Methylotuvimicrobium sp. KM2: one gene and its partner. The protein of the gene in region 1 interacts with the protein of each later gene in a pairwise test. Links are inferred from orthologs where the notes say so. Each region holds a gene or a part of one and is shown on either strand. Other genes may lie near its edges.

Evidence for each region.
Region 2: the proteins of ribD (region 1) and accC interact in binary tests that used the Escherichia coli proteins (3 or more experiments, as listed by UniProt). The link is inferred for Methylotuvimicrobium sp. KM2 from one-to-one orthologs.

What each region holds. Positions count from the first base shown.
Region 1 is NZ_CP150634.1:3,734,071-3,740,413, reverse strand. What follows is about bases 1,552-4,402. They hold ribD (bifunctional diaminohydroxyphosphoribosylaminopyrimidine deaminase/5-amino-6-(5-phosphoribosylamino)uracil reductase RibD), read left to right. Parts: upstream 1,552-2,356; coding sequence 2,357-3,448; downstream 3,449-4,402. Other genes in these bases: WJM45_RS15700 (riboflavin synthase), read left to right, coding at 3,789-4,402; nrdR (transcriptional regulator NrdR), read left to right, coding at 1,903-2,355; gspD (type II secretion system secretin GspD), read left to right, coding at 1,552-1,694. In the rest of the region: more of gspD, read left to right, coding at 1-1,551; more of WJM45_RS15700, read left to right, coding at 4,403-4,445; ribBA (bifunctional 3,4-dihydroxy-2-butanone-4-phosphate synthase/GTP cyclohydrolase II), read left to right, coding at 4,446-5,561; ribE (6,7-dimethyl-8-ribityllumazine synthase), read left to right, coding at 6,088-6,343. UniProt on the Escherichia coli protein: Converts 2,5-diamino-6-(ribosylamino)-4(3h)-pyrimidinone 5'-phosphate into 5-amino-6-(ribosylamino)-2,4(1h,3h)-pyrimidinedione 5'-phosphate.
Region 2 is NZ_CP150634.1:3,008,218-3,014,512, forward strand. Bases 2,227-5,029 are described here. They hold accC (acetyl-CoA carboxylase biotin carboxylase subunit), read left to right. Parts: upstream 2,227-2,857; coding sequence 2,858-4,201; downstream 4,202-5,029. Other genes in these bases: aroQ (type II 3-dehydroquinate dehydratase), read left to right, coding at 2,227-2,389; accB (acetyl-CoA carboxylase biotin carboxyl carrier protein), read left to right, coding at 2,394-2,837; prmA (50S ribosomal protein L11 methyltransferase), read left to right, coding at 4,307-5,029. Outside these bases: protein-disulfide reductase DsbD, read left to right, coding at 1-1,281; WJM45_RS12620 (redoxin domain-containing protein), read left to right, coding at 1,278-1,793; more of aroQ, read left to right, coding at 1,943-2,226; more of prmA, read left to right, coding at 5,030-5,188; WJM45_RS12645 (zinc-ribbon and DUF3426 domain-containing protein), read left to right, coding at 5,192-5,836; WJM45_RS12650 (class I SAM-dependent rRNA methyltransferase), read left to right, coding at 5,990-6,295. UniProt on the Escherichia coli protein: This protein is a component of the acetyl coenzyme A carboxylase complex; first, biotin carboxylase catalyzes the carboxylation of the carrier protein and then the transcarboxylase transfers the carboxyl group to form malonyl-CoA.

The DNA of each region.
Region 1 (6,343 bases):
AAGGCGGCGTTTATCATATCGAACCGGCAGCCGATGCGCTCTATACCTCCGCCTTGTCGATAGCAGACCGACGCGGACGCGAATTGCCGACCGGTTATCAAGTCAGCGTCATTCCGGTTAGGAATGTCGGCGTCGACAATATTGTCGAAATACTCAAGCCATTGCTGCAAGAAAAAACCTTACTGCATGCCGACTCGTCCAGAAACCTGTTGCTGGTGGGCGGCACCGCGGCCGAGTTGTTGCGCGTTCAGGAAATCGTCGGGATTTTCGATGTCGATATGATGCGAGGCAGGTCGTTTGCGTTGTTTCCGTTAACGCATGTCGACCCGCCGACCTTGATCGAAGAGTTGGAACAAATTTTCGATAAAAAAGGAAAGGAAGATGAAGGCCAATTTTTTCGCTTCATCGCGATCGAGCGCATGAATGCGATATTGGCGATCACTCACCAAGCGCGCTATCTGAGCGACATTGAAAATTGGATCATCCGCCTAGACCGTGCGCAATCGGCGACCGGAGGCGGCGTCAATGTCTATAAAGTACAGCATGTCGATGCGGTGCAATTGGCCGCGACCCTGAGCGAAATTTACGGTGTCCCGGCTTCCCAAGTCGGCATGGGGCAGGCAACGGTCGCGGCGGGGCGAAGATCGGTGGAAGTCACTAGCCGTCCGCAACAGAGTAGCGGACTGGGAGGGCGAAGTAGCCAGATTCGCCAAGTCCAGCGTCCGATGCAAACATCCGGCGCCGGGGTTAAGGTCAAGGGCGTCGAGGATGTACGCATCATCCCCGACGAGATTAATAACTCGCTTGTGATCGTCGCGACCGCACAGGAGTTCAACGTGATCAAGGGCGTGATCAAACAGTTGGATGTGATGCCGTTGCAGGTCTTGATCGATGCGACGATTGTGGATGTGACGTTAGAAGATGAGTTGAGATATGGTATCCAATGGTTTTTTGAGCATGGAGCCGGTGGAGACAATACTATTACCGGAGGCGGAAGCACCAGTGTTATTCGAACATTAGCACCAGTAGCTTTGGGAGCAATGTCCGGAGGGTTAAGCTACGCCTTTGTTTCAGGGGATATTAAAGCTGTATTGAATGCTCAGGCATCGAAAGGCAATACCAATATTATTTCTTCACCTTCGCTGATGGTGTTGAATAATCAGGAGGCGTCGATACAAGTCGGTAGAGAAGTTTCTCTGAGAACAGGGACGACAACTCCTCTTACCGCGACCACAGGAGGGGCTGACAGTCAGCTTATTGCAACTCAGCAACTGCAGCAACGGCAAACAGGTGTAAAATTGAAAATTAAACCCCGAGTCAATGCCGGGGGGCTTGTCATCATGGAAATCGAGCAGAGCGTAGAAGATATACTTGCAGGTGATACAAGTACTGGCAATCCGGATATTCAGACACGAGAGATCATGAGTTCGGTCGCGGTGCAAAGCGGGGAAACACTGGTATTAGGCGGATTGATACAAGAAAACAACAATTACGGAAGAGCCGGTGTGCCTTGGTTGCACGAACTACCGTTAATAGGACCGTTGTTTGGTAGTACATCTTATGATAATAGAAAAACCGAATTGGTTATCCTATTGACCCCTCGAGTCGTCACCGGTCGTCAAGATGCCCGACTGGTCGCCGACGAATTCAAACGTAAGCTGACCGGCATCTACCGCGTCGAACCGGTCGACTAGTACGCATTGCGTGCCTTGCCTCGATGCCGAAACCCGGGGGCGCGTCCGGCCCTCCTTACGCGCCGTTCATTTAGTGAGATTATCGCGAAGATATTCACGCCTGATTCTCCCTATCCCGAAATAAATTACGGTAAGCGTGCTTAATTGTTATAAAATCATCGGTTTTTCAACGACTCGATATTTTTCAATGGTAATCGGCGATTAAATTATGCGATGTCCTTTTTGTTCGGCGCAAGATACCCGAGTGATCGATTCCAGATTGGCGAATGAAGGCGATCAAGTCCGAAGGCGCCGCGAATGCACGGTCTGTAAGGAACGTTTCACGACCTTCGAACAGGCCGAGTTGAGTCTGCCGCGCGTAATCAAACGAGGCGGCGCAAGAGAGCCTTTCGACGAACAAAAACTCAGAGCCGGTATGTTGCGAGCCTTGGAAAAAAGACCGGTGGACAGCGATGCGATCGAGCAGGCCATTAGCCGAATCATCAAAGAGTTGGCCACGAAAGGCGAGCGCGAGATAAAGGCTCATGAATTGGGTGAAAAAGTCATGAAGGAGCTCAGCATGCTCGATCATGTCGCCTATGTCAGATTCGCTTCGGTCTATCGAAGTTTCGAGGATGTCAGTGAATTTACCGATATGATCGAGCATTTGAAGCGGCAATAAGATGACTTCAGTGTGGCATCCGGACGAATTTTACATGGCCCGGGCGATTCAATTGGCGCATAACGGACTGTACACGACGCATCCGAATCCGCGTGTCGGTTGTGTATTGGTTAAAGAGGGTTCGATTATCGCCGAAGGTTGGCATGCTCGGGCCGGCGAGGGTCATGCCGAAGTTGAGGCGCTCAAGCGGGCGCAAAGCCCCGAAGGGGCGACGGTTTATGTTACTTTGGAGCCTTGCAGCCATCACGGGCGCACCCCACCTTGTTGCGAGGCCTTGATCAAAGCCGGCGTAGCCCGTGTTGTTGCGGCCATGCAAGATCCTAACCCGCTGGTTTCCGGTCGAGGTTTGACGAGATTGAATGACGCCGGTATCGATGTGCGTTGCGGCGTTTTGCAAAACGAAGCGATGAAACTGAATCCGGGATTCATTAAACGCATGCAAACGGGTTTGCCGTTTGTACGCGGCAAGTTGGCGATGAGTTTGGACGGACGCACCGCGATGGCTTCCGGCGAGAGTAAATGGATCACTTCGGATCAATCCAGAGCCGATGTGCATCGGTATCGCGCCCGCAGTTCGGCGATTTTGACCGGTATCAATACGGTGTTGGCCGATGATCCGGCCTTGAATGCGCGGGTCGAGTTCGAAACTCTGCAGCCGGCTAGAGTCGTGCTCGATACCCGTCTTAGGATGCCGACGACTGCGCGTTTATTGACATTGCCGGGCCGCAATGTAGTTGTGACTTGTTCGCAGGACAGAAGTAAAATCGATGCACTGCAACAATTAGGCGCGGAAGTGTATTGCGTTGTCGAGCGGAACGGCAAGGTCGATTTGTCCGCCGTGATGGATTTGTTGGGTCGATTGCAGTTTAACGAGATATTTATAGAAGCCGGTCCGACCTTGAGCGGAGCTTTGTTGGCCGAACACCTTGTCGACGAATGGCTCATCTATATGTCCACTAATGTATTGGGCGATGAAGGCCGAGGCTTGTTCCGTTTGCCGGGTCTTGAAAAAATGGCCGATAAAAAACATTTAAGCTTATGCGATATCAGACTAATAGGACCGGATCTCAGGCTGACGCTGAAGCCGGCTTGAAAACAACGTAGCCCGTATGCACTGTAGTGAATTACGCGAAGGTCTTTGCCTAGGCCTCACTGCCATTAAGTTAAGCCATCACGGAATTAAGTAATGCTTGTATCCAGGATCTACTTTGCCTCAAAAGCTTGCCATCCTTGGCACTGGATTCCGCCAGTCCATGGCGGAATGACGGGCTTCCCTTAGCTTAATGGCAGTGGTGCCTAGGCCTCCCGGATTCCGTTTCACTTCATCCGGGCTACTACGCCTTTTTAAGCAAGTCGGTCGAGCCAAGCATTGCACAACGGCCTAAAAAGCGTATATCTTTTCACTATTCACTATTCACTATTCACCGCCCCCTATGTTTACAGGTATTATTCTGGCAATCGGCAGCATTGCCGCGATCGAACCTAAAGCCGGCGATTGCCGACTTAAAATAAGCACCGGCAAGTTGCCGCTGGTTGACGCTCAATTGGGCGATAGCATCGCGGTCAACGGCGTTTGCCTAACCGCGGTCGAGCTGGGCCGGGATTATTTTTATGCCGACGTATCGAACGAAACGTTGGCGCGCACGACCTTGAAAACGGCTAGAGTGGGCACGCAGGTCAATCTGGAATTGGCATTGACGCCGTCGACACGCATGGGCGGGCATATTGTCAGCGGTCATGTCGACGGTATCGGTACGGTACTCGATAAACACTCCGACGGCCGCTCTTATCGTTTTTGTTTCAAGGCGCCGGACAATCTGGCGAGATATATCGCTGAAAAAGGTTCGATTTGTATCAACGGCATTAGCTTGACCGTCAATGAAGTCGACGGCGCGGTGTTCGGCGTCAATATCGTGCCGCATACTCTACAGGAAACGACGCTTGGCGATACCGAAGCCGGTGATAAAGTGAATCTCGAAGTCGATTTGCTGGCCCGCTATCTGGAGCGCTTGATGGCCGGCGATTCAGCGGCGCGCGGCATGGGCGGCGTGACCGAACAATTATTGAAAAGCAGTGGTTTTCTAAATTAAATGAATACAATCGATGAAATTATAGAGGACCTGCGCCAAGGCAAAATGGTCATCATCATGGATGACGAAGACCGCGAGAACGAGGGCGATCTGGTCATGGCGGCGACTTTTGCTCGTCCCGAAGATGTCAACTTCATGGCCCGTTACGGACGCGGTTTGATTTGTCTGACCTTGACCCGGGAACGTTGCAGGCAGTTGCGTTTGCCGTTGATGGTCAATGAAAACAAAACCGCGCATTCGACTAACTTTACCGTGTCGATCGAGGCGGCTAAAGGCGTGACGACCGGTATTTCGGCGGCTGACAGAGCGCGCACGATTCAGGCTGCGGTCGCGTCCGATGCCCGCGCCGAAGACTTAGTGCAGCCCGGGCATATCTTCCCGTTGATGGCGCAGTCCGGCGGTGTATTGAATCGCGCGGGTCATACCGAGGCCGGCTGCGATTTGGCGCGTTTGGCCGGCTTAGAACCCGCCGCGGTGATCGTCGAGATTCTAAACGACGACGGCAGTATGGCAAGGCGACCGGATCTCGAGAAATTCGCCGAGCAGCATCAGTTGAAAATCGGTACGATAGCCGATTTGATCCATTACCGCATTCAACATGAAAATACGCTCGAGCGTATTAGCGAATGCAATTTTCCGACCGAGTTCGGCGATTTCCGTTTGTATGCCTATCAGGACCAAAACGACAATAAGCTACATCTGGCCTTGGTGATGGGGCAGGTGGCGGGCGACGAGCCGGTTTTGGTTCGGGTGCATGGACGTAATTTATTGGACGATTTGTTTTCGTCGAAACGTAATGAAAATAGCGTATCCTTGCGCGATGCGATGCGGATTATCGCCGATGAAGGCCGAGGCGTGATTGTCGTGATCCGGCAAAACGAGGACAATAAGTCGTTAGTCGAGCATATTCACCAATATCAAATGCAGGATAATGGCGTGGTAAACCGGGCGTCGACAGACAGCGTCGGCGATTGGCGTTCTACAGGAACGGGATCGAGAATCCTTGCGGATTTAGGCGTGCACCGCTTAAAGGTGATCGGCACTCAGAAAAAATATGTCGGTTTGGCGGGCTTCGATTTGGAAGTCGTCGATTATGTGGGTAAGAACGGTATTTAAATTTAGTCGCGACGAAGGCAGAGCACTCCTCGTTCCCACGGTCCTACGCTCGCCGTTATACACAAGTATCGATAAACTTGCTAAACAGAGGTCGTCGTATAATTGGAAACGGTGCTGTTTGTTAAATCTGCGGATATTGAACATCAGAGGCTTCGAAATCGCGACGAAGGCGTCGCTCCCACAAGGGGCAGGATGCTCTGTGGGAGCGATCCCCAGATCGTCCCTCACCTAACGCTAGGTGAGGGAAAGTCAAGTGCGTTAGGTAACAATAAATGGTATCGAAGTCACATTAGCTAAGATGGCATGACGGTAATAAGTAATGCTTGCTTCAGGCTCTATTGGCCTCAAAAGCTTGCCATCCATGGCACTAGATTCCGCCGGTCCATGGCGGAATGACGGGATTTTTATCATTCCCACGCACGTCGTTAAAACGGCGGTTACGGATCTCACGGTAATGAGTGAGAAGTTAACGGAAACGGTCTTGACAAGATCGTTTCTATCGAAAAACAAGAGATAGAGAGTTTAGATGTCGGCTATTAAAACCTATGAAGGCCATTTGTCAGTAAAAGGCGGTAAATTTTGCATCGTTGCATCCCGCTTTAACAGTTTTATCGTCGAGCAGTTGGAAGCCGGCGCGATCGATGCGTTGGTCCGTCACGGCGCCAATCGAGACGATATTTGCTTGGTCAAGGCGCCGGGCGCATTCGAACTGCCGATGGTCGTGCAACGCGTCGCCGTCGGTAAACAATACGATGCGATCATTGCTCTCGGCGCCGTGATAA
Region 2 (6,295 bases), 730 kb from region 1 along the record:
CAATCTTTGCATCAAAACACGCTCTGGCTAACATTACTGTCCTTTTTCGGCTTCGGGTTGTTACTTTCTTTCACACCCTGTATTTTTCCGATGATACCGATTTTATCCGGCATAATCGTCGGTCAACGCAACCGGGTAACCACTAGCCGCGCCTTTCTTTTATCACTGAGTTACGTCACCGCCTCCGCATTGACCTACACGGTTTTCGGTGTCTTGGCAGCGTTATTCGGCAGCAATCTACAAACGACCTTTCAACAACCTTGGATTATCGCGCTGTTCAGCGGTATTTTCGTATTGTTGTCGTTGTCGATGTTCGGTTTTTACAACCTAGAAATGCCCGCATCGATTCAAACTCGACTGCATAAATCCAGCGACAAACACCGTGACGGTTCGTTTTGGAGCGCGGCGATCATGGGCTCGTTATCTTCTTTGATCGTAGGCCCCTGCGTTGCGGCTCCGTTGGCCGGCGCGTTGATCTATATCGGCCAAACCGGCGATGCCGTGCTCGGCGGCATCGCATTATTCGCGATGGGATTCGGTATGGGAGTGCCTCTATTGATACTCGGCGCATCGGCCGGAAAACTATTACCGAAGGCCGGTCAATGGCTGAATGCAACCAAAGCGGTCTTCGGCGTGATCATGCTGGCTGTCGCCCTATGGATGCTGGACCGTATTTTGCCGCCCGATATCACGATGTTCCTATGGGCCTTATTACTGATCATACCGGCCATTTACCTGAAAGCGATTGACCCGTTGAGCGAAAATGCAGGCGGCTGGAAAAAGCTTTGGAAAGGCGCCGGAGTCGTGATGCTGACCTACGGCGTCCTGTTATTGATCGGCTTAGGCATGGGCAACCATAACCCGCTAAAACCTTTGCAGGGACTGAGTTTAGCAAGCACAGCCAAGGCCGAAAGCCCCCTGCCCTTTGTCGAAGTCGCCTCGCTACATGAGCTCGAAAACAGCATAGAAAGGGCAGCCCGCAACAATCAACCGGTCATGCTCGACTTTTATGCCGACTGGTGTGTCTCGTGTAAGGAAATGGAGGCCTATACTTATATGCACCCTGAAGTCAAACAAGAACTGAATCGCTTCGTTTTATTGAAGGCGGACGTCACGGCAAACAATTTTGAACATCAAGCCTTGCTGAAAAAATTTAACTTAGTCGGGCCTCCGGCCACTTTATTTTTCGGTACCGACCTAGCCGAAAAAAAACATTTACGCGTGATAGGCTATCAGGATGCCAACGCTTTTTTAAACATACTGCGGCAAGTTGATTTATGAAACAAACCACGGCACTTATTATCGCCGCAGTTGTCGCTTTAGCCGGCGGAATTTGGCTACAAAATAAAACACAGCCGGAAACGCATAGTGAAACCATGGAACTACCGGATTACCGACTACCCGATTTGAACGGCAACGAACGCAGCCTATCCGAATGGCGAGGAAAAATCACCATCGTCAACTTTTGGGCAACCTGGTGCCCTCCTTGCCGCGAAGAAATCCCCGAATTTGTTGCCTTACAGCAAGAATACCAAGACCGTGGCTTGCAATTTGTCGGCATCGCTATCGAAACTAAAGAATCGGTCAAAAAATATCTCGACTTTGTCGACATCAATTATCCGATGCTAATCGCCGGCGACCAAGGCATCATCTTGACTCAACAATGGGGAAATTCTGCCGGAATCCTTCCTTTCAGCCTTATCTTCAATCAAGAAGGTCGAATAATTCATAAACAATCCGGACAATTATCCCGCAACAAGATTATCGAAATCATCGAACCTCTGATGGACTGAGAAAACATCAAATCATTCGATAAACCATGTAAATGTCTTAAAAGATCCAGTGATTACGCCTTATTTGTGTTAAATGACATAAATATGGACAAACGTGCTTAAATTAGGGAGAATTATCGGCACCGAATCTAAATTAGCACTTCAATTGCATGGCGAATATTTGCGTTATTAACGGTCCGAACTTGAATCTGCTGGGTCTAAGAGAACCTACCCATTACGGTAGCAAAACCTTAGCCGATATACAGCTGGCGATGGAAAAATCCGCCTCGACTCTGGGTCACGCGCTCCGTTTTCACCAATATAACGCCGAACACCAAATCGTGGAATTGATTCATCGATCTTTTTCCAACGATGTCGATTTTATCATTATTAATCCAGCAGCTTTTACTCATACCAGCGTGGCGATACGCGACGCATTGCTGGCGACCAAGATTCCCTTCATTGAAGTGCACCTGTCGAACGTACATGCCCGGGAAGCTTTTAGAAAACATTCCTATTTTTCGGATATTGCCGTGGGAGTTGTTTGCGGACTGGGAGCCATCGGTTACGAATTGGCCTTGACGGCCGCTCACGAGATATTAGCAAAGAGAACATAACACAATGGATATTAGAAAAATAAAAAAACTGATCGAGCTCATCGAAGAATCGGATATTGCCGAATTAGAAATCAGTGAGGGGGAAGAATCCGTCCGAATTAGTCGTTACTCGAATGCCGCCCAAGTGAACTACGCACCGGCTCAATTCGCTCCGACCACCCCATCTTCGGCACCCGCACCAAGCCCTGTAGAACCGACAGAGAAAAAAATAACCGGTCATATTGTAAAATCGCCGATGGTCGGCACTTTCTACAGGTCCGCGTCTCCCGGCGCCAAACCTTTTGTCGATATCGGACAATCGGTACAAGCAGGCGATACTCTCTGTATCATAGAAGCGATGAAAATCCTCAACCAAATCGAAGCCGATAAAACCGGTACAGTAACGCAAATATTGGTTGAGAACAGCCAACCCGTCGAATATGACCAACCTTTGTTTGTCATTGAATAACAACCCAAAGGTATTTAATCATGTTCGATAAAATAGTCATCGCCAATCGAGGCGAAATAGCCTTGCGCATCTTGCGCGCTTGCCGTGAACTTGGAGTCAAGGTTGTCGCGGTACATTCCGTGGCGGACCGGGATCTAAAACATGTTAGGCTAGCCGATGAGTCGGTTTGCATAGGCCCCGCCCCATCCACCGATAGCTATCTAAATATCCCAGCCATCATAAGCGCGGCCGAAGTCACCGATGCCGAAGCCATTCATCCGGGATACGGCTTTCTATCGGAAAATGCCGATTTTTCGGAAAAAGTAAAGCAAAGCGGCTTTGTTTTCATCGGCCCGAATGCAGATACGATCCGCATAATGGGCGATAAAATCGCCGCAAAAAAGGCAATGATAGCCGCCGGCATTCCCTGTGTACCGGGCAACGGCAATCCGTTAACCGACAATAATAAGCAAAACCTGCAAATGGCTCAGGAAATCGGTTACCCGGTTATCATCAAAGCCGCCGGCGGCGGTGGCGGACGCGGAATGCGCACCGTACATACCGAAGCCGCATTGATCAATGCCATTACCATGACGAAAGCGGAAGCGAGTGCCGCGTTCGGAAACGATACCGTGTACATGGAAAAATTCCTGGAAGATCCCCGCCATATCGAATTCCAGGTGATGGCCGATTCACACGGTAATGCGATCCATCTTGGCGAGCGCGATTGCTCGATGCAGCGAAGGCACCAAAAAGTCGTCGAAGAAGCGCCGGCACCGGGCATTACCGACGAAGAACGTAACCGTATGGGCGAATTGTGCGCCAAAGCTTGCCGCGATATCGGCTACCTGGGCGCAGGGACCTTCGAGTTCCTGTATGAAAAAGGCGAATTCTTCTTCATAGAAATGAATACGCGGGTTCAAGTCGAGCATCCGGTTACCGAAATGGTCACCGGCTTCGATATCGTTAAGGAACAATTACGTATCGCCTACGGATTACCCTTATCGATTACTCAAGAGCAAGTCAAAATTCAAGGTCATGCGATCGAGTGTCGACTGAATGCCGAAGACCCCAAGACCTTCATGCCCTGTCCCGGTACGATCCATCAATTCCACATGCCGGGCGGCCCCGGCATTCGGTGCGAAACACACATCTATAACGGCTACAAAGTACCGCCTTATTATGATTCGATGATCGGTAAGCTAATCGCGCACGGCGAAAACCGCAATAGCGCCATTGCAAGAATGACAACCGCATTGAACGAAATGGTGATCGACGGTATAAAAACGAATATACCGCTCCAAAAAGACATCATGACCGACTCCGGATTCATCGCCGGACAACGCAACATTCACTATCTTGAAAAGCTATTGGACTTAAACTAGCATGCTTGATTGGGTCGGGTCACGCTATCGCTGACCCGACCGCAAGATCCCAGCTGAGTAAGCATTTCCAGTAAATACCCTCCTTTAATCGACAATGATGGCTTTATGTCCTGGCATCAATTAAGCGTGATTACCGACGAAGTCTCGGCGCCCGAACTTTCTGATTATTTCAGCGATCTGGGCGCGGTTTCGGTTACTTACATGGACGCCGAAGACCAACCGGTCTATGAGCCCCCGCCCGGCGAAACCAAGATCTGGCCTAATACAAAAGTCATCGCTTTGTTTGAACTCGATACCCAGCCGGAAGACATTAAAGCACGAGTATTCGACGCTTTTAATCGGCATTCGCTCAAGGAGTGGTCGGCGGAAATTCTGGAAGACCAAGCCTGGGAACGCGCCTGGATGGAGTATTATCATCCGATGAAGTTTGCCGATAGACTTTGGGTTTGTCCGACCGGACAAGAGCAACAAGAGCCCGGCACGGTTTGCCTGACTCTCGACCCGGGGCTTGCCTTTGGTACCGGCACGCATCCGACTACCGCATTGTGCCTGGAATGGCTTGCCGAACATGACCTGAGCGACAAAACCGTCATCGACTACGGCTGCGGATCGGGAATATTGGCGGTTGCCGCCGTGTTGCTCGGCGCTCGTGAAGCTCATGCCATCGATATCGATCCGCAGGCACTAACGGCGACACACGACAATGCGATAAAAAACGGCATTGCCGATAAAATCCGATGCTACTTACCGGAACAATTCGCGGCCCGCACCGCCGACATCGTTATAGCCAATATCTTGGCTCAACCGCTGATCGAATTATCCGGCAAGATCGCCGCACTACTCGCTCCCTCCGGCTCTTTGGTTTTATCCGGTATTTTGAACGAACAAGCCGAAGCCGTCAGCGCAGCGTACCGGCCTTTTATTACACTCAATCCGCCGGCAATCCAAGAGGACTGGTGTCGCCTGGACGGACGAAAAGATAAATAAGCGATGTTCACACAATGCCCCGAATGTCACCACCCGCAAACGTTGACAATAGATCAATTACGCGAAACTCGGGGCATAATCCGCTGCAGCCACTGCTCGACGCAATTTGATGCACTGCAACGACTCGGCGAAACTCCGGCGGATGTTCCATTGGCCCCTTCTGAAGAACAACTACCCTGGGTACAAGACCGAAAGGCCGCTAACCCGCTTTTATGGAATTCATCGGCAGCCGCAGGCCTCATCCTGTTGTGCGGACAAATTATCTATTTCCAAGGTCCTTCGGCATTACAACACGAAAAATTCAGACCCTGGTTCATTGAAGCGTGTTCTTATTTAGGCTGTTCATTACCCGACTACAGAAACCTGACCGACTTTTCGGTTTTAACGAGCTCGCTGATCTTGACCGCCGATCAAAATTACTATTTCAAGGCCACCATCAACAATCAGGCTGAATTCGCCCAACCGTATCCGGGCATTAAACTGACTTTATTGAAGCTTTCCGGCGAACCATTCGCGCAACGCGCATTTACACCGGACAATTTAACTTTCCGCACCGACAAAATCGCGCCTCACGAAACCATCGAAATCGGTCTCGCCATCGCCGCACCCAGCGCTTCGGTCGGCGGCTATACTTTCGAACTTATATAACCCAGCATTAACAAATGTAGTGTCTACGGCCTATGCTACTGAAATAACAAAATCAAAAATCATGCAAAATTTAACTTTGTAGCGCCATAAAATTTATTATCACATATTTTTTCAATAACTTATGATAGAGAAATGTTAAAGCTGGGTTAATTCATGCCGCATCCTGAAATTTATTTAAAGAAAAACGAAGACCGACGCTTGCGCCAAGGCCATTTATGGGTTTTCAGTAATGAAATCGACACCAAACGAAGCGCGCCCAACGATTTAGAACCCGGGCAACTGGTTAATATCCTTGCGGCCGACGGCAAACAACTAGGAAGCGCCTACTTTAATCCGCACACCTTAATTTGCGCGCGCTTATTATCCAGAAAGTCCGACTTGAGCTGTAGCGTCAAATTTTTTAAAAAACGACTAAGTACCGCATTGCAACTGCGCGAACAACTCTTCGGTAAACCTTAT